Regions from separate parts of the Endozoicomonas sp. Mp262 genome, predicted to be linked through region 1. Evidence: predicted binding sites of a transcription regulator. Region 1 holds the regulator's gene; each other region holds the start of a gene.
The links. Region 1 encodes FNR, which switches genes on or off when oxygen is low (the NO sensors DNR and NnrR bind a similar motif). Its sites were predicted from a motif close to TTGATNTANATCAA; they were not measured.
Positions count from the first base shown of each region.

Region 2: yiaY (L-threonine dehydrogenase) is a predicted target of FNR. The motif match lies at 1,487-1,500, and genes of this name have one in related genera.
Region 3: MJ595_RS19600 (YfcC family protein) is a predicted target of FNR. The motif match lies at 2,924-2,937, and genes of this name have one in related genera.
Region 4: MJ595_RS15590 (cytochrome ubiquinol oxidase subunit I) is a predicted target of FNR. The motif match lies at 3,827-3,840, and genes of this name have one in related genera.

Region 1 covers NZ_CP092489.1:3,193,417-3,200,855, forward strand. The annotation lists gene MJ595_RS14015 (ubiquitin carboxyl-terminal hydrolase) at 1-358, opposite strand, end outside; gene MJ595_RS14020 (YIP1 family protein) at 584-1,171, opposite strand; gene MJ595_RS14025 (glucosaminidase domain-containing protein) at 1,474-2,319, shown strand; gene ttcA (tRNA 2-thiocytidine(32) synthetase TtcA) at 2,406-3,344, opposite strand; gene MJ595_RS14035 (TraR/DksA family transcriptional regulator) at 3,720-4,049, shown strand; gene MJ595_RS14040 (hypothetical protein) at 4,104-4,604, opposite strand; gene MJ595_RS14045 (adenine phosphoribosyltransferase) at 4,693-5,235, opposite strand; gene fnr (fumarate/nitrate reduction transcriptional regulator Fnr) at 5,367-6,128, opposite strand; gene hemN (oxygen-independent coproporphyrinogen III oxidase) at 6,346-7,439, opposite strand, start outside.
Region 2 covers NZ_CP092489.1:3,792,747-3,800,185, forward strand. The annotation lists gene htpG (molecular chaperone HtpG) at 1-1,140, shown strand, start outside; gene yiaY (L-threonine dehydrogenase) at 1,598-2,749, shown strand; gene MJ595_RS16520 (cadherin domain-containing protein) at 2,926-7,439, shown strand, end outside.
Region 3 covers NZ_CP092489.1:4,433,262-4,440,700, forward strand. The annotation lists gene MJ595_RS19595 (hypothetical protein) at 1-1,361, opposite strand, end outside; gene MJ595_RS19600 (YfcC family protein) at 1,497-2,777, opposite strand; gene MJ595_RS19605 (hypothetical protein) at 3,125-3,400, opposite strand; gene nhaB (sodium/proton antiporter NhaB) at 3,480-4,982, opposite strand; gene MJ595_RS19615 (HAD-IIIA family hydrolase) at 5,342-5,878, opposite strand; gene MJ595_RS19620 (methyltransferase domain-containing protein) at 5,947-6,579, opposite strand; gene MJ595_RS19625 (SPOR domain-containing protein) at 6,836-7,339, opposite strand; gene folC (bifunctional tetrahydrofolate synthase/dihydrofolate synthase) at 7,363-7,439, opposite strand, start outside.
Region 4 covers NZ_CP092489.1:3,581,813-3,589,251, reverse strand. The annotation lists gene nfo (deoxyribonuclease IV) at 1-336, opposite strand, end outside; gene MJ595_RS15605 (hypothetical protein) at 481-1,497, shown strand; gene MJ595_RS15600 (response regulator) at 1,682-2,257, shown strand; gene MJ595_RS15595 (ATP-binding protein) at 2,358-3,746, shown strand; gene MJ595_RS15590 (cytochrome ubiquinol oxidase subunit I) at 4,077-5,654, shown strand; gene cydB (cytochrome d ubiquinol oxidase subunit II) at 5,670-6,806, shown strand; gene cydX (cytochrome bd-I oxidase subunit CydX) at 6,822-6,962, shown strand; gene MJ595_RS15575 (AarF/UbiB family protein) at 7,033-7,439, opposite strand, start outside.

The DNA.
Region 1 (7,439 bases):
TAAGTGCCGCAGTTGAGGCATTGAAGAAACAAGTGTTACCAAAATTTTTTATTCCCTTCATTGTTTGTATTGTATAAGTCTCTTTCGGTGCTAGTTTTGGTGTTGGTGTTGGTGTTGGTGTTGGTGTTGTTGTTGTTTTAATATCGGTTCTGGTTTTTTTTAACGATGGTGTTTCTACGGAGTAGGTATCGGGTTTTTCTGGAAGTCGAACACGTTTTCTTGCATTTTCGAGGAGTTCATGAAAGCTTATCCCTTTGGAGTTTAAAGGGATAATAGATATGAATGATAATGCCAAAATAATAAAATACTTGAGGTGATTTTTTCTTCGTTGCGATGAAAGAGGGTAATAGTACATCATGATCTTGATTTGTTTCTGTTACTAAATATTCTATTTATTAAAGGAAGATTCTAGAATATTCAGTCTAGTTAACTTTCGAGAAGATGTGCAGAAATTTATTAAATATATTGAGGGGGCGTATACCTGTTAAAGTACTCCATTATAATTTTTTGAGGAAGCTATGGGTTGCTAGCTAAATTGTAATGGAGTGCTGGCTGTGGATTGTTACTCTTTTGTACTTTAGTTTTATTTAATCACTGAAATGTATTCAGGGCCAATACCCATGCCCCAGAAAATAACTGTGGTAATCATTAGGGCTACCAATACTACCAGGCCGATACACAAGATTGAACTGGCATAAATAAATCCCTGTTCTTTGGGAATATTCATAAATGTAGGCAGACCTGTATACAGTAACCAGGCTGAAGCTGAAGCTGCCAGTGTTCCAGCTATCAGGGCTAGCCATAGAGAAGGATAGAGCCCACAGATTCCAGCAAGAAATAGCGGGAATGCCGTATAACAACTAAAGGCGGTGCTTTGGGTCAGATTAGGTTTGGTTCCAAAGGTTTGGCTCATCCACTGTACGGCCCAGCCCATTACTCCGACGCCTGCCAGCATGGCCAACCATGCCAGTCCTGCCATCCATGCGGCACTTTCAGGGGTGAGCTTCACTATCTCGCTGCTGCCAGGCAAACTCCAGCCAACCTGGGTAGTGCCATAATAAGTTCCCAAGGCAGGTATGGCGGCAAGCCAGATAATTTGTCCAAGGTAGAGTTGCAGTATCCCCGGGGGCTTTTCCCGGATCAGGTTCCATTCAGTCTCTGGCTTCGTCATGAGCCCCCAGACATGACTTAAAATCATAAATAAGCTCTCCATGCAAACAGCCTGCATTGGGCTGCCACCACGTCCTTGCATTATTTTCAGCTATGTATATGTGACAGTGTATGCCCCTGAACATAAAAGGATGCAGGCAGATACAGATACAAGCGTTTCGTTGTTTTTTGTTATTATTCCAGTGTCAGCTTTGGATGGGATGTCCTTGTTGACCAGCATAGTTTGCACATACTTTTTGGGGCTTGTAAAGCTCTGTTTGTAGAGTTGGCAGGGGTGGATAACAAGGTTATAGAGAGAATTAAATGCTTAAAAAAATAGACTTTATCATGCTGTCGGTTTTGGGAGGGAGTATTGTGGCATCAGGCTATATTAATACTTCCTCGGACTGGTCTGCATCATCAGTGTTCGTGGTAACGGCACCTCATCAGGAAGTGGCTTTATCCCGGGATGCTGGTGAAACGGTAAAACCCGCTGAGGCATTACCTGATTTTAGTGTTATCAGGGATGTTCATCAGAAAAAACAGGCGTTTTTCGATTATATGAAACCTTTGGTTGAGCAGGAGAACCAGAAGGTGCGGGTTCTCAGGGGACAGATTTTAGGGCTAAAGGAAAAGCCTGAAATGACAGTCTCTGAGAAACAGTGGTTAATGGATATGGCTGGGAAATACCGAATTGATGTGGGGGATCAATTTGATAGGACTCTGTTTAGAGCTGTATTGGCCCGGGTAGATATTATTCCTGTTTCCCTGGCTCTGGCACAATCTGCCAATGAGTCTGCCTGGGGAACCTCCCGGTTTGCAGTGGAAGGCCATAACCTCTTTGGTCAATGGTGCTTCAGTAAGGGGTGTGGCCTGGTTCCCAGTGGCCGTCCTGCTGGTGCCAGTTATGAGGTCAGAAGGTTTGCAACGGTTTCTGACTCAGTGCGAGCCTATATCCACAATTTGAATACCCATCCGAACTATCAGGAGATGAGGGATATTCGTCTGGAAAGACGCTTACTCAAGGAGCCTGTCACGGGTCCAAGCCTGGCTGAGGGGCTGCATGCCTACTCCATTAGGGGGGAGGACTATGTCAATGAGCTAACAGGCATGATTGCTAGTAATGGGCTGCTCAAATATGACCTGAAAGGTCAGGCACCGAGTACCTGATAGTATTTATGGAGGGGAAATGGTTAATGGGGAGGAGCGAATAGTTGACCCAAAAGGATCGAAACCCCATTAACCATTTAACCCTTCTAAATATTGACGATATTAACCATTTCCGCAGTATTCGACGGACTTTTTTCTTCCTGATACTCTTCATCCCGATAGGCGATGGGCAGATCTACCGGATCAAATGCAGTATCGCCGTTTTCGTTGGGAGAGCCATCACTCTTGAGGTTTTTAAAGTCAAACAGTTCGGCATCAGCAAGGTGTGAAGGGGCCACATTACGAAGGGCCCTGAACATGCTTTCAATCCTTCCCGGGAATCGCTTGTCCCATTCATTCAGCATGGCCTTAACGGCCTTACGCTGAAGATTTTCCTGGGAACCGCACAGGTTGCAGGGAATAATGGGAAAGGCTTTATGTTCGGCAAACTGGATAATATCCTTTTCCCGGCAATAGGCCAGCGGCCTGATCACCATATGTTTGCCGTCATCACTGACCAGCTTGGGTGGCATGGCTTTCATTTTGCCGCCATAAAACATGTTCAGAAATAAGGTTTCCAGCAAATCATCCCGGTGATGGCCTAAGGCTATTTTGGTCGCCTTAAGCTCGGTTGCCGTCCGGTAAAGAATGCCTCGCCTTAGTCTGGAGCACAGGGCGCAGGTGGTTTTTCCTTCCGGTACTTTTTCTTTGACAATACTGTAGGTGTCTTCCTCAATGATTCGGTACTCCACACCGATGCTTGCGAGGTAGTCCGGCAGTACGTGCTCTGGAAAACCGGGTTGTTTTTGATCGAGGTTGACAGCGATAACGTCAAAATTTACGGGAGCGTTATGCTTGAGATTGAGCAGAATTTCCAGCATGGTGTAGCTGTCTTTGCCGCCTGAGAGACAGCACATAATACGGTCTCCCTCCTCGATCATCCGATAGTCGGCAATAGCCTGTCCAACCTGGCGGCGCAGGCGTTTTTGGAGTTTATTGAAGTTGACTTTATCAGCTTTCATTTTTTGGGAAAGAGGGGTCTGCATACCTTTGTATAATCCGGCAATATAGACGCTATCTGAATAGTAAATAGCTATCTAATCCCGGAGCCGTCACCAATATAATCAGTCACGTCATCCGAGGGCAAAAACAGAGTAGTATAATCAAAGGTTTTATTATGGAAAGTAAGGAATATACGTTTAGGGGCTGTCGGGATTTATGATTGATAGCGGATTGAGAGAGGGGTGGTTGCATGCTCCTTGCTGCCTGTTCCCTCTTTGTAAGGTGGGGTAATTATGCCCGTGAGTGTTTGCTATTGTGTTAAGCTATGGGGTGTTCTTTGGGTTAGTGGACACGCGATATGGCCGCATAAGGCTGTGCAATAAGGTGAAATAATTAAGGTATCTGATCAGGGGCGTATTATGGTAAATCATGAGCAGTTAAAAGCATTGCTTCTTTCCCGCAGGGAGGAGCTGACTGATCGTCTCGGTAAAATCAAACAGGGTATGACTCGTAAGTCGAGCGCTGACTGGTCTGAGCAGGCTCAAGAGCGTGAGAATGACGAAGTGATTGATGCCTTGGGTAATGAAGCCACCATTGAGCTGAATCAAATAAATAAAGCGCTGGACAGGATTACTGAAGGGGAATACGGCTACTGCTCTGTCTGTGGTGATGAAATCGCCGATGGGCGCTTGATGGCTATGCCATATACTGACCTGTGCATTCGCTGCGCTGAAGCCCGTGATCAATAAACGCATTTTATCAATGCTCATATTTTTTAACTTTTTGCAATCTGCACCTGCCGGTTATAGGGTTGTCTCAGGTACTGAAATAAGCTGATGATAACAGCTGACGAAGTATTGAGGGGAGCTTGGGCGGTGATGGTTATGGAAGTATTTATGCCAGAGCTTGCCCAGACCCAAGATATCACCGGGGGTTATTTTTTTCACATTGCAGCCTGTGCGATAGTAGATTAACCAGGCGATGACGCTGGAATAGGACAGGTTGGTGACCAGCTCGTAATGAGGGTGAGCCAGAAACTCCCTTTGACTTGCCAACCCTCTTACCTTGCTGGAAAGCTCCGGTTGGGGGGCAAGGAAGTTATCCCATATGTTTTTATGCATTTTGGGCGAAATTTGATAGAGCCCCAGGGATTGGTGGTTTTGGAATTTGATGTGGGTTCCCAGTCCCGATTCGCAGGCAGCAGTGCCCAGCAGCAGGTTTTCTCCCGCCAGGCTCCACATACCTATATGTTTCAGGCTGGGGCGAATAATATAGTGGCGCAGTTCACCCGAACACATTCCCATAGAATACCCTGCCCGTAATAAATGGGCTTTATAGGGTTATCGTTGGGTGATGTTCTGTCTGAAGAAAAAGTACCGGCGGTCTGTCGGTTTACTCCCCGCTAAACGAACAGAGGGGGAAGGTGGGGATGCCTGCTTCCTGCAGTTTGGTAGAACCGCCAAGATCGGGAAGATCTATAATGGCTGCCGCTTCGATGGTTGTTGCTCCGGATTGTCTGATGAGTGCATCGGCAGCCAGAAGGGTACCTCCGGTGGCAATAAGGTCATCTATGAGTAGTACTCTGTCTCCCTGAGAAAAAGAATCCGTCTTTACTTCCAGCGTGGCTGTGCCGTATTCCAATTGATAATCCTGGGCTAAGGTGTCTGGTGGCAACTTTCCTTTCTTCCTGAAAAGAATCAGGGGCTTATGCAGTGCGTAAGCCAGGGTGGAACCCAGCAGAAAGCCACGGGCATCAAGGGCTGCGATATGACTGATATTCTGGTTGATATAACGATGGATAAAGCTGTCAATAACCATCCGGCTCACCCTGGGATTTTCAAACACAGAGGTAATATCCCGGAAGGTAATGCCATCTTTAGGCCAGTCCTGAATAGCTCGGATTTGTGATTTCAGATAATTTTCATCAATTCTCATAAGGTGCCATGAAGGGAGGGCTGATTAATAGGATGCTATGCAAAATATCAAGCGCCATTTTTATGGGGATGACGCTTGTGGGCTTGGCAGAAAAGGTGTTTTCCCGATCCATTCCTGATGGAGTGACAGTGCTAGCTCGCTGCTGTAAGTACATGGGTATTGTCTACTGACTTCCCTCCCGCTAGGGTGCATAGCTCTACAGGCTTACGTATTTCAATTTCCTTGCCTACGGCAGAAATTAAACCGTTTTTCTGGAAGCGGGTAAAAACCCTGCTTACGGTTTCAACAGCCAGACCCAGGTAATTACCCATTTCGTTCCTGGACATGGAGAGTCTGAAGGACTGTGATGAGAAACCCCGGCGACGGAAGCGGCTGGCAAGGTTAATGAGGAATGTTGCTATGCGCTCATCCGCATTCTTTTTTGAAAGCAGCATCATCATCTGTTGGTCTTCGCGGATTTTTTTACTCATCAGTCGCATCAGATGCCTGCGAAGCTCGGGAAAATCATCAGAAAGACTTTCAAGCTGTTCAAAGGGGATTTCGCAGACCATAGTGGTTTCCATTGCTTGGGCGGAAACAGGATAGGTATCCGTATCCATACCGCTAAGGCCAAGGATTTCACTGGGAAGGTAGAAGGAGGTGATCTGCTCTTCACCCTCATTAGTGGCTGTGTAGGTCTTTATCGCGCCTGAGCGTACCGCATAGACGCTAGCGAATGGGTCGCCTTCAAGAAACAGGTGCTCTCCTTTTTTCAGAGGGCGTCCCCGTTTGATGATTCGATCCAGTTGATCAATATCTTTTATACTCAAGGCAAGTGGCAGGCATAGAGAGCTTAGACTGCAATCTCTGCAGGCCACATGGCTGGGCTGTCGGACGTTGGGCTTGGACGTCATTGAGTGGCCTCAAGGTCGTATTGGCAAAAACGCCCCTATTTTATGGAAAATATGGCCAGAATTTAAGTGTTATATGCACGGAATCGCTTAGTGGAAGGCGTATGGCAGACGGAATTTTATAGTAATTATGACTTTTATTAAAAGAAAACCATATGCCTTCTGGTATATAGTGGTAGTAAGTACTTGCTTATCAATGTTTGTTGTTTAGCTGATATTATTAGATTACCTTTGAGTATAGAGGTTGATCTGTTGTTTTTTTAAGGTATTTATCAAAAATCATGCAAACATTGCGAATAAGTAACCGGCCTTTTGGTTGTATTGTGATCGATTGAGCGTTGTCGTCTACCAGGAGTAGCCCGTCTTTTTGCATGTCTGCCACCCGAGCCATTTCCCGGGAGAAGTAATCCTGAAAATGGATTTGATATTGCTGCTCTATTTTTCCCATATCGAGGTGAAAATGACAGATAAGCTGGTTGATGATGGCTTGCCTGATTTCATCATCCTGGCTCATTGTCAGCCCTCGATAATGAGGAATGATGTCCTGCTCAATACAGCTGGCATAGGCTTTTTCATCAACCTGGTTTTGTGTGTAGACCGAGCCTATCTTGCTGATAGAGGAAACGCCCATGCCGACGAGATCGCAGTGACTGTGGGTGGTATAGCCCTGAAAGTTGCGGTGCAGTGTCCCGGCATCCTGGGCAATGGCCAAGTCATCCTCGGGTAAGGCAAAATGATCCATGCCGATATAGGTATAGCCTCGTTTTAGCAGTTTTTCAATGGATTGCTCCAGTATTGCCAGCTTTGTCTCTGCTGAAGGGAGATCCTGGGGGTTAATCCGGCGTTGTGGTTTAAACCGGTGGGGAAGGTGTGCGTAGTTAAATAGTGACAGGCGATCCGGCGCCATCTCGATGATGCGGTCAAGGGTTGAGCTAAAGGATTCAGTGCTTTGATGAGGTAGCCCATAAATTAAATCCATATGAATGGACTTGAATGTCATGGTTCTGGCAGCGTCCAGTACAGAGAGAATTTGCTGCTCACTTTGAACCCGGTTCACTGCTTTTTGAACCACGGGATTGAGATCCTGAACACCAATACTGATCCGGTTAAAGCCTAAATCGCTGAGCAGTGACATTTTTGGCCAGTCCACTTCCCGTGGGTCAAGCTCAATGGAATAGTCAACACTGTCACCTCGCATCAGTCCAAAATGCTGATCTATTTTGTCCACTAATGCCGATAGCTGTTCATTACTAAGAAAGGTGGGTGTTCCTCCGCCAAAATGCATTTGCTCAACGGGCTGACGGATATCAAAGA
Region 2 (7,439 bases), 600 kb from region 1:
TACAAGCATATCAGCCATGATTTTGCTGACCCACTGAAATGGAGTCATAACAAGGTTGAAGGCAAGCTGGAGTACACTAGCCTGCTGTATCTTCCTTCCAAGGCTCCCTTTGATCTGTATAACCGTGAAATGCAGAAAGGGCTTAAGCTCTATGTCCAGCGGGTTTATATCATGGATCAGGCAGAGGAATTCCTGCCAATGTACCTGCGCTTTATTAAAGGTGTGGTGGACTCCAATGATCTGTCCCTGAACGTTTCCCGTGAAATTCTGCAAAAAGACCCTCAGGTGGATAGCATGAAGAGTGCGCTCACCAAGCGTGTTCTTGATATGCTGGATAAGATGGCTAAGAAAGAGCCGGAAGCCTATGCGTCCTTCTGGAAGGAATTTGGTCAGGTACTGAAAGAAGGGCCTGCTGAAGACTATGCCAACCGGGAAAAAGTCGCCAAGCTATTGCGTTTTGCTACGACCCAGAGTGAAGGTGCTGCCCAGGATCAGTCTCTGGTTGATTATGTAGCGCGAATGAAAGAAGGTCAGGAAAAGATCTACTATATTTGTGCTGAAACCTATAACGCGGCGGCTAATAGCCCTCACCTGGAAGTGTTCCGCAAAAAAGGTATTGAGGTACTGCTGCTTTCTGACCGGGTTGATGAATGGTTAATGTCCCACCTGACAGAGTTTGACGGCAAGCAGTTTGCGGATATTGGTCGGGGTGACCTTGATCTTGGCAAGCTGGATGACGAGGCTGATAAAAAGGCCACAGAGGAAGCTGCCAAGGAAAAAGAGGACTTGATCAAGCGTATCCAGGATATCCTGAAGGATGAGGTTGAGGAAGTTAGGGTTACCAATCGTTTGACTGATTCCCCGGCTTGTCTGGTTGTAGGTCAATTCGATATGGGAGCGCAGATGCGCCAGATTATGGAAGCCGCAGGTCAGGCTGTTCCCAGCTCTAAGCCTATTTTCGAAGTCAATACAGACCATCCTTTGATACTGAAACTGGATCAGGAGCAAGATGAAGATCGCTTTGCTGATCTGGTGAAAATCGTTTTTGACCAGGCTAATCTGGCAGCGGGTGGTAAGCTGGATGATCCTGCCAGCTATGTGCATCGCCTGAATAAGCTACTGCTTGAAATGGCGGACTAAAATTTCTCGTAAAACACCTATAGACCTTTTTATTTAAAAAGGTCTATAGCGACTACAACTAATTATACCAATCGCACTGATTTTCAATTAATTGAGTTTTTCTATTTTTTTAAGTCTTTATGAATTGATACTTTGTTGTCAATTTTATCAGAAGAATTATTTTGTATTATTTTCTCTTCTATAGAAGAAAATTTTGGCGTTCTTTAGATGGACTTTGGGCGTTATTTGCTTTAAATAACTAATGATTTTTTTGAATATATATTCTCGAGTTTTGATTGTTGAAGGTTGTGCTCTGCTGTGAACTACTGCCTGCATTGTGTTTGGTTATTATCCTCTTTATTTAACCTTGCTCCAGGTCAATAATTACCTATTTCCACGAGAGTAATCTGGTCTTAATCAATGCTGCTTGCTTGAAATAGTTGGCAGTCATACCTTATTTACTTGAATGGAGGCTCTTATGTCCGCAATGAAATTTTTTATGCCTAGTGTAAATCAAATGGGCAGCGGCTGCTTGGAAGAGGCTATTAAGGATATTGGTTCATTAGGCTTTAAGCAGGCTCTTATTGTTACCGACCAGGTATTGAATAAGATTGGACTGGTAGGCAAGGTAGCTGAACAGCTGGATCAGAAAGGTATTGGCTCTGTTATTTATGATGGTACTCAGCCTAATCCAACATGCGGTAATGTTGAAGAAGGTGTTGAGCTCGTTAAACAGCATGATTGTGATTTTATCATTTCCCTGGGTGGTGGTTCTCCCCATGATTGTGCCAAAGGTATTGCTATTGTTGCAGCAAACGGCGGTAATATTCGTGATTACGAGGGTGTTGATAAATCGGCTAAACCTCAGTATCCACTGGTAGCAATTAATACTACTGCCGGTACAGCCAGCGAAATCACTCGTTTCTGTATTATTACTGATGAAAAGCGCCATATTAAAATGGCTATTGTTGACAAGCATACAACACCACTGATGTCTGTGAATGACCCGGCATTGATGGTTGGAATGCCTAAGTCACTGACGGCTGCAACCGGTATGGATGCGCTGACCCATGCTGTGGAAGCTTATGTTTCTACTATTGCGACACCTGTGACAGACTGTTGTGCTATCAAGGCTGTTGAGCTGATTGCTGCTTATCTTGAGCGTGCCGTTGAGAATGGTGAAGACCTGGAAGCCCGTGAGCAGATGGCTTATGCTCAGCTGTTGGCTGGTATGGCCTTTAACAATGCCAGTTTGGGTTATGTTCATGCTATGGCTCATCAGCTGGGTGGTTTTTATGATCTGCCTCATGGTGTATGTAACGCAATATTGTTACCGCATGTTCAAGCCTATAATGCATCTGCCTGTCCAGACCGTTTGGCTGATATTGCAAAAGCAATGGGTGAAAATGTACAGGGACTGAGTGCTGAGCAGGGCGCTGAAAAAGCATTGGAAGCGATTAAAAGGCTTTCCTCTGCTGTAGAAATTCCTGCTGGACTAAAAGAACTGAATGTTAAAGAAGAAGATATTTCTGTTTTGGCTGAAAATGCATTGAAGGATGCTTGTGGTTTTACAAATCCAATACAGGCAACACATGATGAAATTATGAGGATTTTCCTCAGCGCAATGTAATAAATATAGCACATTAATTCTTTGCCGCACTATGTGCGGCTTTTTTTGCTTGAAATATTAACTAATAAGAAAAATGTTATTTAATTGTTGGCTATTCTTTAACTGATAGTGTTTTTATTGTCAATTGCTATTTGAATGTAGTCTTGTGTTAGTTGTCAGTTGGGGGATGTTGCTTTATGAGCACGGTCGATAAAGGGACGGGTAAGGGTGATTCAAATAATAACGGTCAAGATGGTAAAGTCTTTGATGCGTTAAATCAAAGGTTAGAAGAAGTTGATTTAATAAAAGGATTGGAGAGTTTTTTTAATCCCGCTATCTTTAGACAGTTTTTTGTTGAAAATCAAGAAAAAAGCCATATTTCAGTTTCTAATTCTAATCAAGAAGAGATCCTGGCTGAAAAAATAAGAGATCTTATTAAAGCAGGTGTAAATATTGAAGATGCTTTTGAAGCACCTGCATCTGGTAATTCAAAAAAAAGTAATGAGCCGGAGTTTTTTGAAGATCAAAAAAGGTATGTTCAAAACATCCTTGAGCGTGCTGGGGCAGATGATGAATCGGTTAACAATATTCTTGAAGGTTTATTTCGCTCTGGAAGAGATAGTAGTGAGGTGGGAGAAAGTGGATATGAAAATCTAGAAAAGGATAAATCTTTAGCTAATAGCAGGCCAGATACAGATAATATAGATATTAGAATTGATGAGGATGGAAGTTATATTTTCAGCGTTGATGATTTTTCTTTTAGGGATGACTCTGATACAAGCTTAAAAAGCATAAAGATAACAAGTATCCCTATAAATGGAAGATTGCTTTTTAATAATGAAGAAGTTAATGAAGTAATTGAAGTTAGTGAAAAGGATCTATTATCTGGACGATTAAAATATGAGCCTGACCCCAATGGGTTTGGTGAGGGTTATTCAGTTTTTAATTTTCAAGTTGGTGATGGTGAGCTGTTTTCAGAAAATTATCAAATTGTCTTCAATGTAAATCCTGTTAATGATGCGCCTATAATTAATGCGGGTGAAGCTATTGATGTTCAGGAAGAAGGGATAAGTGAAGGGGATACTGTTGCTTTATTTTTAGCCAGTGATTTTGACCCTGATGATACTATTACTTTCAGTCTGACTAGCGGCAATGACCAGGGCTATTTTGCCATTGATGGCAGCACCGGAGTGGTTACGCTAACTCAGGTGGGTGTAGATGCTATTAACAGTGATGTTGGAATTGACCTAACAAATCTGAATTTGGGAGTAACTGCTAGTGATGGAGTTCTTAATTCTAGTGAATCCATAGTCAATATTGATATTACCCGGATTAATGATAATGCACCGGTGATGGATACCGCGGCGGGCAGCACCATCACAGAAGAATCCATTGATATAAATACCGTAGTAGCCAGCTTTACCGCTAGCGATCTGGATGATGCGGATACGGTCACCTTTAGCCTAACTAGCGGCAATGACCAGGGCTACTTTGCCATTGATGGCAGCACCGGAGTGGTGACCCTGACCCAGGCAGGGGTGGATGCCATTAACAGCGATGCCGGCATTGATATCAATAGTCTGAGTCTGGGTGTTACCGCCAGCGATGGTACCCGTACCTCCAGTGAGTCCACGGTGACCGTGGAAATTACCCGGATTAACGATAATGCACCGGTGATGGATACCGCGGCGGGCAGTACCCTTACCGAAGGCGCTATCAATACCAGCACGGTGGTGGCCAGCTTTACCGCCAGCGACCTGGATGATGCGGATACGGTGACCTTTAGCCTGACCAGCGGCAATGACCAGGGCTACTTTGCCATTGATGGCAGCACCGGAGTGGTGACCCTGACCCAGGCAGGGGTGGATGCCATTAACAGCGATGCTGGCATCGATATCAATAGTCTGAGTCTGGGAGTGACGGCCAGCGATGGTACTCGCACCTCCAGTGAGTCCACGGTGACCGTGGATATTACCCGGATTAATGATAATGCACCGGTGATGGATACCGCGGCGGGCAGTACCCTTACCGAAGGCGCTATCAATACCAATACCGTAGTAGCCAGCTTTACCGCCAGTGATCTGGATGATGCGGATACGGTCACCTTTAGCCTGACCAGCGGCAATGACCAGGGCTATTTTGCCATTGATGGCAGCACCGGGGTGGTGACTTTGACCCAGGCGGGAGTGGATGCCATTAACAGCGATGCCGGCATCGATATCAATAGTCTGAGCCTGGGTGTGACCGCCAGCGATGGTACCCGCACCTCCAGTGAATCTACGGTGACCGTGAATATTACCCGGATTAACGACAATGCACCGGTGATGGATACCGCGGCGGGCAGCACCATCACAGAAGAATCCATTGATATAAATACCGTAGTAGCCAGCTTTACCGCCAGTGATCTGGATGATGCGGATACGGTGACCTTTAGCCTAACTAGCGGCAATGACCAGGGCTACTTTGCCATTGATGGCAGCACCGGAGTGGTGACCCTGACCCAGGCAGGGGTGGATGCCATTAACAGCGATGCTGGCATCGATATCAATAGTCTGAGTCTGGGAGTGACGGCCAGCGATGGTACTCGCACCTCCAGTGAGTCCACGGTGACCGTGGATATTACCCGGATTAATGATAATGCACCGGTGATGGATACCGCGGCGGGCAGTACCCTTACCGAAGGCGCTATCAATACCAATACCGTAGTAGCCAGCTTTACCGCCAGTGATCTGGATGATGCGGATACGGTCACCTTTAGCCTGACCAGCGGCAATGACCAGGGCTATTTTGCCATTGATAGCAGCACCGGGGTGGTGACTTTGACCCAGGCGGGAGTGGATGCCATTAACAGCGATGCCGGCATCGATATCAACAGTCTGAGCCTGGGTGTGACCGCCAGCGATGGTACCCGCACCTCCAGTGAATCTACGGTGACCGTGAATATTACCCGGATTAACGACAATGCACCGGTGATGGATACCGCGGCGGGCAGTACCATTACCGAAGGTGCTATCAATACCAATACCGTAGTAGCCAGCTTTACCGCCAGTGATCTGGATGATGCGGATACGGTGACCTTTAGCCTAACTAGCGGCAATGACCAGGGCTATTTTGCCATTGATGGCAGCACTGGAGTGGTGACCCTGACCCAGGCAGGGGTGGATGCCATTAACAGCGATGCCGGCATTGATATCAATAGTCTGAGTCTGGGAGTGACGGCCAGCGATGGTACCCGTACCTCCAGTGAATCTACGGTGACCGTGAATATTACCCGGATTAACGACAATGCACCGGTGATGGATACCGCGGCGGGCAGTACCCTTACCGAAGGCGCTATCAATACCAATACCGTAGTAGCCAGCTTTACCGCCAGTGATCTGGATGATGCGGATACGGTCACCTTTAGCCTGACCAGCGGCAATGACCAGGGCTATTTTGCCATTGATGGCAGCACCGGGGTGGTGACTTTGACCCAGGCGGGAGTGGATGCCATTAACAGCGATGCCGGCATCGATATCAATAGTCTGAGCCTGGGTGTGACCGCCAGCGATGGTACCCGCACCTCCAGTGAATCTACGGTGACCGTGAATATTACCCGGATTAACGACAATGCACCGGTGATGGATACCGCGGCGGGCAGCACCATCACAGAAGAATCCATTGATATAAATACCGTAGTAGCCAGCTTTACCGCCAGTGATCTGGATGATGCGGATACGGTGACCTTTAGCCTAACTAGCGGCAATGACCAGGGCTACTTTGCCATTGATGGCAGTACTGGAGTGGTGACCCTGACCCAGGCAGGGGTGGATGCCATTAACAGCGATGCCGGCATTGATATCAATAGTCTGAGCCTGGGAGTGACGGCCAGCGATGGTACCCGTACCTCCAGTGAATCTACGGTGACCGTGAATATTACCCGAATTAACGACAATGCACCGGTGATGGATACCGCGGCGGGCAGTACCCTTACCGAAGGTGCTATCAATACCAATACTGTGGTAGCCAGCTTTACCGCCAGCGACCTGGATGATGCGGATACGGTAACCTTTAGCCTAACTAGCGGCAATGACCAGGGCTATTTTGCCATTGATGGCAGCACCGGAGTGGTGACCCTGACCCAGGCAGGGGTGGATGCCATTAACAGCGATGCTGGCATCGATATCAATAGCCTGAGCCTGGGAGTGACGGCCAGCGATGGTACCCGTACCTCCAGTGAGTCCACGGTGACCGTGGATATTACCCGGATTAACGACAATGCACCGGTGATGGATACAGCATCGGACAGTACCCTTACCGAAGGTGCTATCAATACCAATACCGTAGTAGCCAGCTTTACCGCCAGTGATCTGGATGATGCGGATACGGTGACCTTTAGCCTAACTAGCGGCAATGACCAGGGCTATTTTGCCATTGATGGCAGCACCGGGGTGGTGACCCTGACCCAGGCAGGGGTGGATGCCATTAACAGCGATGCCGGCATTGATATCAATAGTCTGAGTCTGGGAGTGACGGCCAGCGATGGTACCCGCACCTCCAGTGAGTCCACGGTGACCGTGAATATTACCCGGATTAACGATAATGCACCGGTGATGGATACCGCGGCGGGCAGTACCCTTACCGAAGGTGCTATCAATACCAATACCGTAGTAGCCAGCTTTACCGCCAGTGATCTGGATGATGCGGATACGGTGACCTTTAGCCTAACTAG
Region 3 (7,439 bases), 1.2 Mb from region 1:
AAGTCTCCTACTATGCCGCTAACTTTCCCGGTGCCTGCTCCTCCGATCAGCGCATCCAGCCCCTCCCTGTTCAATGTATCAGATTTGTCCCAGCCACCAACTACCCCGGAAAATTTACCCTGAGCACCCTCATTAACACCAAAGTTAAATAACGCAAGACGAAAGGTCGCTCGAATAGTGATTGGTTTTCCATTTGAGTCAACCACGGTTAGTTTAAGTGGCTGCTGACTGCTAAGCTCACGAAAAGCCTCAACCTGTTCCTGCAACATTCTTGCTTCACTGCTTGCACCCCGACGAATAAAATCAGGCGTTACCAGAGAAACAGATGACATATCTACATGTATTGATTTTTCCGGATTTAAGATTCCCTGCTTCAACAGTTCAGGCTTTAACGTTAATGCTGCCACCAGTGACTCCCTGGCACGATTTAAATTTGCTGTTTTCCGTTGCACAGGATCTTTAATGCCCACAGCCGAATGTATACCATGGCGCACCCCACAATAATTAAACTTATTTTTAGGGGATTTGAATGAAGAGGTCCAGAGATTAACGGCATGGGTATCTGAGTCTGTGGTATGTGAGCAGATCCCTCCTAATTTACCATAGGATGTCTCAAAAACATCCCGGGAACCTGTTGCCCCCTCATGCGCCAATATCTGCATCTTTGACGCTGGAGTTTGGCAATGCTCGAGAGTACCTGCATTGGTTTTATGGATGCTGTGCAGTATATCCCAGTTTCTTTTATTTAACTCTTTACTTATATGCCGCCTGTAGTTCGTTTCTATAAATAATTGAGAAATACCGGATTTTTCCAATCTGCTTTTAAGCAAGCGACTAAGATTTTCTGCTTGCTTTATTTCTTCCCTAGTCGCAACACCCTCTCCTTTAAGATGCAGATTATCATATTCTTGCTGTTTTTCTTGCTGCAAATCACGCTCAAGTTCTAAAAGCTCAGGTCCAAAGCCTGTCACAGGCAGGTTTTTCGCCTCTTGAATAACCTGTATTGCAGTATCGTAATAAATAGCCTTAAGAGAAAATAGTGCTGCTTTGGAATTTCCCGTCCCCCCTCCTGGAATGGCCCTATGCCTTAATAATTGTTGTGATTCCGGAAGATGCTGGATATCCTGTGAGGTAATAATGCGATTCCCTAATGGCTTTTTTACCATCCCCCTGGGGTGATACTGCAACCGATGCAGAGCCATTTTAATAGGTGAGACAACTGCTTGCTTGAGCGTTGAGACTAGACGTTGCTTCCAGCCAGTATTGATACCGTCAATATCATCCTTCTGTGCTTCCTGATCAACTTGCCGGGCAGTATTATCTTTAGGCCTTGAACTTGCCGGGCCACCTGGGTTCATCATTGAGAACAGCCCTTGTTCCAGTATTATCCCTTCAATATACAAACAACAGAAATTATTCTCAATCAGACATAGATATATCCTATTCTATTTTTCCAGGCTATAAAGCCTGGAAAAATATTTAACCAACGTCTTAAACTATAAGGAAAAAGCCACCAGAATAAGAGTTGAGGCAATAATCGTTAATAACATCAGGGGCGCAACATATTTCACCCACTTTTCAAAGGGCACCTTGGCAATGGCAAGGCCACCCACAATAACCCCGGATGTGGGCGTAACATAATTGACAACGCCGCTTGCTGCTTGATAAGCATTGATAACCACATCTCCACCCACCTGTGCGCTATCACCCAGTGGCACCAATATAGGCATGGTAATGGCCGCCAGGGAAGATGTACCTGAAATCAGGAATGACATGGCAATTTCCAAAAAGTAAGCGGCTACAGCAAAGACCCAGCCAGAAAAATGGCTCATATAAGACACCAGGTTATCCAGCATAATTTCAGTAATGCCGGTGCCTTGCATAATTACTGAAATACCTCGGGCCAGGGCAATAATAATAGTCACACTGAGAATATCACCAGCACCTTCGATGAAGTCTGCAATAAAGGCTTCTTCCTTGTACCCCAGAGTAATACCAATAATCAGGGTACTGGCAATAAACAACACTGACATTTCAGCCATATACCAGTTATGGCTGACAATACCCCAAATCATAATAATAAAGGTGGCAATAAACTCAATAATTGCCAGTTTCCGGCGTGCGGTAAAAGGCTCGGTCTTCGGCTTGGTAAAATGACTGCTTTGTGTCTCCTCATAAACCAGGGATGCGGTGGGGTCTGCCTTAACCCTGGCTGCATATCGCATGGTATACGCAATAGCAAGTACCACAGCAACAACCAGCGTCACACTATTAATCATAAAGGTACTGCTCAATGGCACACCACCAATATTGGAGGCAATAATCGTAGCAAATGGATTAATCGTTGAACCCAGCACGCCAGCGCCTGAACCCACAAGAATGACTGATACCGGAACCATCAGGTCATAACCTGCTGACAGCATTAAAGCAATCACAACCGGGTAAAAAGCCAGTGTTTCCTCACACATGCCAAAGGTAGTACCACCAAAGGCCAACAGTACCATCAGCAATGGAATAAGAACGGCTTCACGGCCTTTCATGACATTACCCAGTGCACCAAGCCCTGCATCTAAAGCCTTGGACTTATTGAGTATATTTATCAGACCACCAATAATAAATAAATAGAATGCCAGGTCTGCACCATCCTGAAACCCTTTGACTGGAGCCATTAACATATCAATGGGGGTAGCAGGTGTGGCACCGGTAATAAACCAGGATAAAATGCCAATGAAAACAATAATACCGAACAGTAGTGTATAAGAATTAGGCAACTTCATAGTAATACCTGTGTGCCAGGCATAACTGCCCACCAGCAGAAATAAAGTGCAGTGCTGCCCAACAGGATTGTATTTTGATATTTGGAAAGGATTTGCTGATTAGATCAGCAGCAATCGAATTAGACCACTGCAATCAATGCAGTGTATTGATATGCATCAAGACCAAATAATAACAACTCCATATTCCAACTGCGCTAAATTATTATCTTTATCTAAAGTCACCACCAAGATAATAAACAACTCTGGTTTTGCCTTATTTCATTTAACGGTTTAAGTGGGGAAAGGCCTTACATTTTGTATAACAAATAAGCCGTATTTACAATGCAAGGCCTGCTACTGACCATTTATTAATCATTTGATTTTACGACATGCTTTTGAGAATCAAGCACGATTACATTACAGGCACTTGGTGTTATAGAAAACACAGCAAATTCTTTATGCTCTTTATGATTATTTGAATGAATAAGACTATGATCTGATATGGAAACACCATCAGTGTTATGTGATTTTGAAACCGTTAAAACCTGTCCATTGTCTAAAACAAGATATAACTCATTTGTACTGAAGGAAATCTTCTTACCCTTTTCATCATAATAGAAAGCCGATACCTTACTCTCCCACATACTAAAAACTCCAAACTGATAAATTTAAATACCTTGTTTTTTCTCTTTTCTCAGCACTAAGGCACGGGGAATACAGAGTTCAACCCAACCGGAGAACCGCAATATAGCCTGTTGCAGTGAGTACTATGGTATATGGCAATGCCATCCAAACCATCCGACCATAGGATAGCCTTATTAGAGGGGCCAGAGTAGAAGTCAGCAAAAATAAAAAAGCGGCCTGGCCATTTGGCGTAGCTATACTGGGAAGATTAGTACCGGTATTAATGGCAATTGCCAGCTTTTCAAACTGCTCCTGGCTGATTATTCCCGCATCAAAGGCCTGCTTCACCTCATCAATATAAATAGCAGCCACAAATACATTATCGCTCATAGCCGAAAGCAACCCGTTTGCCAGGAATATCATCCCGGGTTGCTGTTCAGTGGGCAGTTCCAGCAGAATAGCAATAACCGGGCTAAACAGGTGCTGTTGATGAATAACCGCAACCACGCCAAAAAATACCACCAGCAACGCAGTAAACGGCATGGCTTCCACAAAGGCTTTACCCAATTGGTGCTCTTCAATAATTCCGGTAAACGCTGTAATTAAAATAATGACCAATAAACCAATCAGCCCGACCTCGGCCAGATGCAATGCCAGAGAAATAATTAGAATAATGGCAACCAGCCCCTGAACCACCAGACTGGCACGCTGCCGTGGTGTTCTTCGTTCAGCCTCGTAAGCAGAGAACTCCAGCAGAATTTCCCGAACCGGCTCAGGTAACCTGGCACCAAACCCAAACCATTTAACCCACTCCAGCAACAGGCAAGTGGTCAGTCCAGCTACCAGCACAGGCATAGTCACCGGTGCCATTCGGGTGGCAAAATCCATAAACTGCCAGTTAGCCCGTTGCGCAATCAATAGGTTTTGAGGCTCTCCCACCAGGGTACAGGCTCCTCCCAAAGCGGTTCCCACCAGGGCGTGCATCATCAGGCTTCGCAGAAAAGCCCGAAACCGGTTAAGGTCTTCCCGATGGTATTCAATGACATGCTCATCATTTTGATGATCATGCAGTCCATGATGCCCCAGTTTTTTACCGGAGGCGACTTTATGATAAACCGCATAAAAACCGGTTCCCACAGTGATAATAACCGCTGTCACGGTAAGCGCATCCAGAAAGGCGGACAGCAGGGCTGAGACAGCCGTAAACAGCAGGGAAAGCAGGGGTTTTGACTGAATACCCAGCAAAATCCGGGTAAAGACAAACAACAACAGATCCTTCATAAAATAGATACCCGCCACCATAAACATCAGCAGCAGGATTACTGGAAAATTAGTCACCAATTCCTGATAAATAGCGGCAGGTGAAGTGAGTCCCATCACTATGGCTTCGATGATTAACAAGCCACCGGGAACCAGGGGATAGCATTTAAGCGCCATAGCCAGCGTGAATATAAATTCGGCCACTAATACCCAGCTTGATACTACCGGGCCAAAGGCAAACAGGATCATGGGGTTGATGATGAGGAAGGTCAGTATCAGGCTTTTATACCAGGCGCTGCTGGTGCCCATAAAATTATGAAGAAAGGCCATTTTCAAAGTCATAATCTGTCATCCTGACGGATTAATAGTATTACCCTGCCCATTTATAAAAATTTCCGGCATGGGTATAAATTCGCGATCAAATAAAAATAATTCTGCTCACCTATTGAGACATTTTTAGTACTAAAATAAGAACGTCCTGACTCAAAGCATAGATATAATTATTAATAGTCGGCCAAATTGTTGCAGAATTAATCGGAAGGCATAAATTATGCCCAATATAGGTTTTAATTTAATCGAGGAATATTATCCATTGACTTACAAATCAATGAATAATATTTCCAGTTAAAACGTGCTGCGAAATCCTATTCTGCACATAATAAAGTTGGGCTGTTACTCTTTTTTTCACCGTTCTCTAATCTTTACTGAACCACCGGACCCACCAAATCATCATAAGCGCGTTCAAGATCCACCCTGGCTCCCACCAGCAGGTCTGCCACTTCCCTGACCACACCTTCTCCGCCTTTGGCTCCAGTCACACAGTGAGCATATTTCAGCACCAGCGGGTAAGCATCGGCCGGAGCAATGGCCAGTCCCACATTTTTCATCACGGGCAGATCCAGCACATCATCCCCCACATAGGCAACCTGGTTATCGGTAATAGACAGACTGGCTTTTAGCTCAGCAAAAGCTGCCAGTTTGTCATGGCAGCCTGGAAAAAAATGCTTCACCTTCAGGTCTGACATTCTTTTCGCCAGTGGCGCCGACTTTTTAGCGGTAATAACCGCCACCGCAACCCCATTCTTCTGGAGCAACCTGAAGCCTACCCCATCCTTGGCATTAAATGGTTTTATCAACTCTCCCTCCGATCCATAATAGAGAGTGCCGTCGGTTAATACCCCATCAATATCAAAAATAACCAGTTTGATGGCTGCCGGGTCTGTAGAAGTGATTGTCATTCAGCAACTCGATTAGTGATAACTATGGGTGGAGAATCCTGCCAAAATAACTGAAAAAATTATAGCCCTTATTGACCCGGATTTTGAATATCAAGAATGTAGCCACTGATAGGCCGGGGATGAGATACACTCCACTCCACTGAATCAGCCCCCCAGCGATTCAGGCATTTTTCCGTGAGATCATGGAAACTGGTGCGTCCGGGGTCGGCCAATACCACACGTTCCACTCCGGCACGAAAGGCCCTGCCAATAAGGTTATACCAGATATCAACCAGTTCATCCCAGAAGCAGACATCGCCGCCAAATACCAGGCAATGATCGGAAAAATCCTTAATCCGCAATTTTTCAAACCGACGTTGAAGGGTTGCCACCTGGACATTATTCACATCAGCATGCAAATCCAGATAGGGAAAAACACTTTTATCAGCGTCAATGGCCGTTACCCTGGCACCACAGTTATGGGCAGCGTAGATCCCTGTCAGTCCCCAGCCACAGCCAGCATCCAGCACATGATCTCCGGGTTGAATCAGCTGATACTGCTGAAAATAGTCCATCAGCAGTAAACTGGAACCCCATATTTTATGACCATGAATAACAGGTTCATCTGTTTTGCGCTTGATGATACGCACCCGTGAATGGGAGGATTTAAGAATAGTGATACCGTAAGCTTCAAACGCTTTAACATCATTTTTATCTGCCATGACTTACTGATCTTTTTATTGTTTTATGGATTTCCCTCTCTAATACATCATTTCAATGCAATTGACAGGTAAAGCTTTAGACTCGTTCCCAGGCTCGAAAAAGCCTTTTTCGACAACCTCAGGACGCCGGGAACGAGAGGTATCAAATTCATTAAAAGGATGTACTACCGAGGACGCTTCTAATTTAGACAACCAATCACAGCAATTTATTCATAAGTCGCAAAGGAATGCAGGCATAAATAGAGAGAAAAGCCCATTAAGGATGGTAGCGTACCACAATACCGCTAAGCCCCAGCTCTTTCTGCAACCTTCCCTTAAGCTCGACAAGCTCCCTGGTACGAACCTCGGGACCCACATAGACCCGATACAACCAGCGCGCCTTGTTCTGCTGTACCTTGCGGATATAGGCTGCATGACCTTTATCCCGCAAGGTGGTTACCAGTTTACCGGCATTGCTTTCATCAGAAAACGAGGCCAGTTGCAGCGACCAGGCCTTAAGGTGTCCCTGGGCATCAATACCCGATTGTCCACGCTCATCTTCTTCAGGCCGAGTCGCTTTTTCTACAACATCAACAGGTTCAGGTGGCGTTTCCAGGACATTAATAAAGGCAGGAATCTCTGGCGAAGGTTTTGCCGGAGGTAAGTTTCCCTTTACCAGGGGGTGATCCTTTCCTCCCTGAAAAAGAGCGGGTGCCAATAACACCAGTAACCCAATCAAGAGTACCGCACCTAACACCCGCTGTTTTAGTCCTTGACCCACTCAATGTTCCTTTATGTGTGACGTTACATCCCGTGCTGTTCAAAAGCTGCCAGCACATCGGCAACGGTCATAAAAGACCCTGATACCAGCACCCTGTCTC
Region 4 (7,439 bases), 390 kb from region 1:
GCTACCGGGATGAAAATTCAGGCGATCCAGGCCAAGCTGCATGCATCGTTGCAGCTCATCAATAAAAGCAAGGCGGGATTTTTCCAGCGCCTGCGGCTCTGGATGCCCCAGATTAATCAGATAACTGTCATGGGGAAGAATTTGCTCAGGCTTATAGCCATATTGCTCACACCGCGCCTTAAACAGGGCTATATTATTGTCTGACAAAGGTTTTGCCTGCCACTGCCTTTGATTTTTGGTAAACAATGCAAAGGCCGTGGCACCCAGTTTATAGGCATTAACCGGCGCATTTTCTACACCACCCGCAGCACTCACATGTGCGCCAACATACTTCATTCCTATCATAATCCTTTTACAACCATGAATCGTTCTAACCCTGTTTTTACTCCCAAGCCATTGTATCTTTTTTGTATGTATAAAACTTACTGTCTCTCTTTTTCTGTTATTGCACTCTTTCTTATATTCACTGGCAATATAGCAGTGGCTGAAGATGAGATGGAGATGGACTGTCCAAGGTGTCACCAACAGTACGATACACTTGAAACATCCGTTGAGAAAGATTATTGGCTATGTAAAGAGTGCTGTTTGATTTTACCTAAAAACAGCACATGGATGAGAAATTTCATCCCCACCTCAAAAAAAGCAACTGCACTGGCTTCTGTCTTTGCACTAGGAGTAGGATGGGCACTAGGTAAAACATTAGATACTTATACATTAGTACCAGTAGTCACAACCACTTCGATAATAGCCGCCATCATGCATGGTAAATATTATCCCAAATGGTCATCATGGCTTAACTGCCCTCATTTTAATGGGGATGAAACCAAAAAATCCATGCATAAAGGCCGTTTTGACGCAGGCGTGCGTAATAAACTTTTTTCACATATGGTGTCACTATCCTTTGAGGAGCTTATGTTTTCCTCCATCGCTGGTTTTATAAAAAATTATAGGCACTATCCAGGGTCATATAGCAAAGTATGCCTGGCTTATTGCTTAACCATCACTAAAAAGGAATTATTCATTAACCTGGAACAAACAAAGGATGACTTGATAGAACCCTTCAAGCAAGAGCTCTCAGCACTAAATGATGCAGAAGTTGACCATAAAACAGGAATGTTCAAAATCAACCAACAGATGCAGACAGTAGATCCGGAGTTCATGCAAGCTGTAAATAACTACAATACTAAATCGCCAAAAAGCAGCGAGAAACAAGATCGATTAGTAGAAATATTTAAAAGGGAAATGCCTCCAGCTTCATCCATTATTATGGCCCTGGAAGATGTATTACACGTGGTAATTTATAAGTTTTTCAACAAACAAGAGAATTACACCGGATACTGGGTATATATTCCCTTATACGATATCAGCACTGCATACCTTAACCAACCTGACTATATGTACCCCATACAACCCGGCTTCATTAACGCTTTAATGGAATTAACTGGCGTGGAGGCAAATTCTATAAAGCTTTACCTCCCCTACCATTACAACCAATAGTTCTATACCAGAGATATTCAACCGCACCATCACAAGTCGCCCCCCCCACATAACAACAGGCTGTCGTGCACATTCAGTACCCCCTAATCAGGAATCACACATATCCCAACGGGCCGGGAACAGTTATACTACCGTTTTTTTTCACAAAAGGCGGCCCTTGCCTCTCCATACTGGCTAGAACTGCATGAATATCCTCCTGGTTGAAGATGACCCGACCCTTGGCCCAGAACTTCGAGATCGCTTTAAGAACAGCGGACACAACACAACCCTCACCTGCAATGCATCTGAAGGCGAGTATTACGCCCTTGAATACCCCGTTGATGTGTGTGTTGTTGACCTGGGGCTACCTGATAAAGATGGCCTGGAACTACTGGCCAGCCTGAGAAAAAGTGGCTATTCCAAGCCTATCCTGATCCTGACCGCAAGGGATGAATGGGAAATAAAGGTGGATGCCCTGGACTGTGGTGCTGACGACTACCTGACCAAACCGTTTATATTTGAAGAGTTGCTGGCGCGGATTAACGCATTGATTCGACGTTCATCAGGCCATGCCAGCTCAATTATAAAAGCGCCTCCCATTGCTTTGGATATTGCCGCCCATAAACTGGAAGTCAACGACAGGCCTGTTTCGCTGACAGCCTATGAATACCGGCTGCTGGAATATCTCATGCGCAACGCAGGGGAAATTGTTTCCAAACGGGACCTGCTCGACTATATGATATGTATCCTGATGAATCAGAGATACGTGATAACAACGTGATAGAAGTGTTACTTAATCGCCTGAGGCAAAAACTGAAAGCTGCACACGTCAACAATGCCATTGAAACCCGCCGGGGTCTGGGATACTGCTTTGTCCTGCCATGCAAAAACCATCATCACTAAGACTTAGGATTATCGCATCAGCCGCGATCCTGTTGCTATTATTCGAGATACTTTTTTGCCTGACCCTATTCAGGCGCTACAGGGAAAATGCCTATTATACAGAATATGAGAAATTGCAGTCTGATGTTGCCACCCTTCTTTCACTAGCCCGATTTAACCATGGCAAGGTCACCATGCCGGAAAGAACGCCCAACGATGAATTCAGTGAAATTGAATCTGATCTTCTGGGTGTAGTGCTCGATGAGCACCTTCACCTGATTTGGAGTACTATTAGTGCCCATGATGAAAATGTCAAAATAGGCGAAATCATCAACCTGCCTTCCAGCCCCCTCTTTGGTGATCGTTTATTTGGCATTACGATCGTCAACCAAAAAGAATTTTTCTATTTTGCCGTAAAGCATACCTCTGAATACCTGATCAAAGATTATTATTTTGTTGCTCTCCACTCCAAGGCTGAATTTGATGAAAAAATAGCCAGATTCTGGCTACTGGTTATCTGGTTGGGACTGGCACTCGTTATTTTAGCGGTTCTAATGACAGTCGGTATTTCATGGGGACTCAGCCCCCTAAAGCGCATTGACCGGGAACTCAATGAACTGGAAAAAGGTGCCAGAGACCGCCTATCAAGCAAGCACCCGGCGGAAGTCAGCGGCATAACAGAAGAGTTTAACCAGTTGCTTGACCGGGAGAGACAACAAAAAGATCGTTACAAGAATACTCTCTCGGATTTAGCCCACAGCCTGAAAACCCCTGTTGCTGTGCTAAAACTACTGATTGAACGAACCCCGGGAGTGGAAGGTGCCCATACACGACAGGAATTTATGGAATCCAGCAGCTATCAGTTGCAGCAAATGTCAGCCATTATCCAGTATCAACTCAAGAGGGCTATGATCAGCGGTAGCAAGCGCCTGGGTAACAAACCCTTTCAGCCACAACCTCTTCTGCATAAACTGTGTAGTAATCTTGCCAGAATTCAGGTCAATCGTACCGTACAATGGCATCTCGATTGTAACGAGAATATAGAACTGCTGATCAACCGCCAGGATTTTTTTGAGTGCGCAGGCAACCTGCTGGAAAATGCTTTCCGTTTATCAAACTCTGTTGTCCATACCAGTTTACATCTTGGCAATAACAGCAAGGGAGGCCTGTTAATGGTTTTAAAAGTTGAAGATGATGGCCCTGGTGTCGCTGATGATTTTAAGGATAAGATTATGCAAAGAGGTATCAGGGCTGACCGGAAAACCCCGGGGCATGGACTGGGCCTTGCTATTATCAAGGATATCGTGGATGACTATGATGGCAGCCTTGAAGTGAAGGACTCTGCCCTGGGAGGAGCCCTGTTTATTATCAGTTTACCGGCCAACTAGTGCAGGCGATAGTTGATGCTTGAGGGTCACGATTCAAAACCATTACCAGCTCACCCTTGATCACTTCCATCACTCATAATTTGACATTTATCAACACTTCGGTTTACCCCGGTATTGTTACGCATTGAAACAGTCTAAACTTCACTGGCAAACAATTCTCAGCTGTAATAACTGTCAACTGAACTCCATAACTCCCCCCTGGCATGCGTGCCACATATAGATGTGATCACTATCACATCCCGGTACGTACAATTGCTGAATGGGGGAGAAAATGAGGACGTTTTCAGCCAATTTCAGCAATCACCACCCTTTTAAGTCACGAGGAGTATTATGATTCTGGAAGAAATCATTGACCTCTCGCGCTTCCAGTTCGCTGTGACAGCGCTTTACCACTTTCTGTTTGTGCCCCTGACCCTTGGCATGACCTTTATGCTGGCTATCATGGAGTCAGTTTATGTCATGACGGGTAAACAGGTGTACAGGGATATGACCCGTTTCTGGGGAAAACTCTTCGGTATTAACTTTGCAGTAGGGGTGGCCACTGGCCTCACCATGGAATTCCAGTTTGGCACCAACTGGTCCTACTACTCCCATTACGTCGGTGATATTTTTGGTGCGCCTCTTGCCATTGAAGGCCTGATGGCATTTTTCCTGGAATCCACCTTTGTGGGTATGTTCTTCTTTGGCTGGGATCGCCTGAGCAAGGTTCAGCACCTGACCTGTACCTGGTTAATGGCCATCGGCACCAACCTCTCCGCCCTGTGGATTCTGGTGGCCAATGCCTGGATGCAGAATCCGGTCGGTGCAGAGTTCAACTTCGAAACCATGCGCATGGAAATGACCAGCTTTGCCGAGCTGTTCTTTAACCCCGTTGCCCAGGTCAAGTTTATCCATACTGTGGCCGCAGGCTATACCACCGGAGCCATTTTTGTTTTATCCATCAGTGCATGGTATCTGCTGAGAGGCCGTGATATCGGCTTTGCCCGACGCTCTTTTGCTGTGGCTGCGGGTTTTGGCTTGGCGGCTATCATCTGCACCATTATTCTTGGCGATGAATCCGGGTATGAACTGGGCGATGTCCAGGAAGTCAAACTGGCAGCTATCGAAGCGGAATGGGATACAGAACCGGCACCCGCCGCATTCACTCTGTTTGGTATTCCCAACCAGGAAGAAAAGCGTACTGATTTTGCCATCAAGATTCCCTACGCCATGGGCATTATCGCTACCCGTTCCCTGGATGAACAGGTACTGGGTATCAAGGATCTGATCGAAATCAGGAAAGATCGCATTCGTAGCGGCATGGTGGCCTACGAGCTGCTGCAGAAACTGAAAAACGGCCAGGATACCCCTGAAAACCGCCGGGCATTCAGTGAAGTCTCTGATGACCTAGGTTATGGTTACCTGCTGACCCGTTATACCGATGACATTCCCAGCGCCACCGATGAGCAAGTCAACCAGGCTGCGGAAGACGCCATTCCTACTGTCTGGCCTCTGTTCTTTGCCTTCCGGATTATGGTGGGTTGTGGTGTCCTGATGCTGCTATTACTGGCTACTGCTTTCTATAAAACAGCCCGCCGCATCGAATACAAGAGTCCGCTATTCCTCAAACTCTGCGTGCTGGCACTGCCCCTGCCCTTTATTGCCAGTGAAGTAGGCTGGTTTGTTGCAGAATTTGGCCGGCAGCCCTGGACCATTTCCGGTGTCCTGCCCACTTACCTGTCTGCCTCTTCAAGAACAGCCACCGACCTGTACCTGAGTATTGCCGGCTTCACCCTGTTCTACGGTATTTTTGCCATTATCGAAGTCTGGCTGATGGTGAAATATGCCCGCAAAGGCCCCAGCAGCCTGCATACCGGGCGCTACCACTTTGAACAAAAAGCCAACCGTCTTGCAGCGCAGACTCAGTAATCAAGGAGGCCTACTGTGGATTACGAAATTCTCAAATTAATCTGGTGGGTTCTGGTTGGCGTATTGCTGATCGGCTTTGCCATTACTGACGGCTATGATCTGGGTACCGCCAACCTGTTGCCCTTTATGAGCAAAACAGACAGCGAACGCCGGATTATGGTGAACGCCATTGCCCCGCACTGGGATGGTAACCAGGTCTGGCTGATCACTGCCGGGGGCGCCATGTTTGCCGCCTGGCCACTGGTCTACGCCACCGCTTTTTCCGGTTTTTACTGGGCCATGATCCTGGTGCTGTTTGCCTTGCTTATCCGCCCCATGGCTCTGGATTACCGCTCCAAAATCGACGACCCTCGCTGGCGGGCTGCCTGCGACTGGGGACTGTTTGCCAGCGGTGTGGTTCCCTCCCTGGTATTCGGCGTCGCCTTTGGCAACCTGTTCCAGGGTTATGGTTTTGATCTGGACAACCTGATGCGCTCCAGTTTTACCGGCACTTTCTTTGGCCTGCTCAACCCCTTTGCCTTGCTCTGCGGTGTGGTCAGTCTCGCCATGCTGAATATGCAGGGTGCGGCCTGGCAAGCCTTACGGGCAGGATCTCCCATTCAGGAGCGTGCTGCCAAAACAGCGCGTCTGTTTGCGGTGGTTACCATCGTGACCTTTGCCCTGGCGGGAGTCTGGGTTGCCAATATTCCCGGTTTTGAAATTACCAGCGTGATTGACCCCAATGCTGCGTCAAACCCGCTGGCTAAAACAGTGGCTATGGTTGAAAGCGGTCGCTGGCTGGCTAACTATAGCAAGTACCCATGGATGCTGATTGCTCCGGTACTGGGCTTTGCAGGCGCTTTAGGGGTGGTTCTGCTGGCAAAAACCCGTTTCCATGCCCTGACCTTTATCAGCTCCAGCATTACCCAGGCCGGTGTCATCATGACCGCCGGGTTCTCCCTGTTCCCATTCATTCTGCCTTCCAGCTCCCATCCGGAAGTCAGCCTGACCGTATGGGATGCCACATCCAGTTACATGACCCTGGCCATCATGACCTTTGTAGCCGCCGTGTTTGTACCCATTGTCCTGGGCTACACCATCTGGTGTTTCTACAAAATGTGGGGGCGTGTCACTGCCGAGCACGTATCCGAAAACAGTCATTCACTTTATTAAGGGAGGCCAGAAAACATGTGGTACTTTACTTGGATACTGGGTGTGTTACTGGCATGCTCTTTCGGTATTATCAACGTGCTTTGGTATGAGTTCCATACTGACCACTTTGATGAAGAAACCGGTGATCCGCTGGATAAGCCTGAAAAGAGTATATAAATTCATTCCTGCATGCACCGCCAGCTAGCGGTTCATGCAGCCTCTGTTTATTATCTATCGTACACTCACACTATGGCCTTGCCTGATGATTACAGGGGATAGTTTTAGTTTTTCTTTTTTCTTCATGGTATTTAGCTAACATACCTTCAACATGCCTCAGCTTTAACAGGTTATTTTTTCGCTTTTGATTATATATGCCTTGCAAATAATCAATATACAAATCACAAATATGAGACTCTGAATATTGGGCACGAGCACCGCGGCGGTCACGATCCAAAACCCACCATTCTAAAGCTTTTAGCCGGGTTCCATCAGAATAGCTATTATTTCGCTTTTCATTGATTAAAGCGTCAAGTTGCACTGCTGATATGTCATCCGTTGCAAAACGCTGATAGTGTTTTTTCCCTCCCACAGACTGTTTCGAATCCTGCTTTAAATAAGCCAACGAGTCCAGCCTTACTTTAATCTTCCATCGCA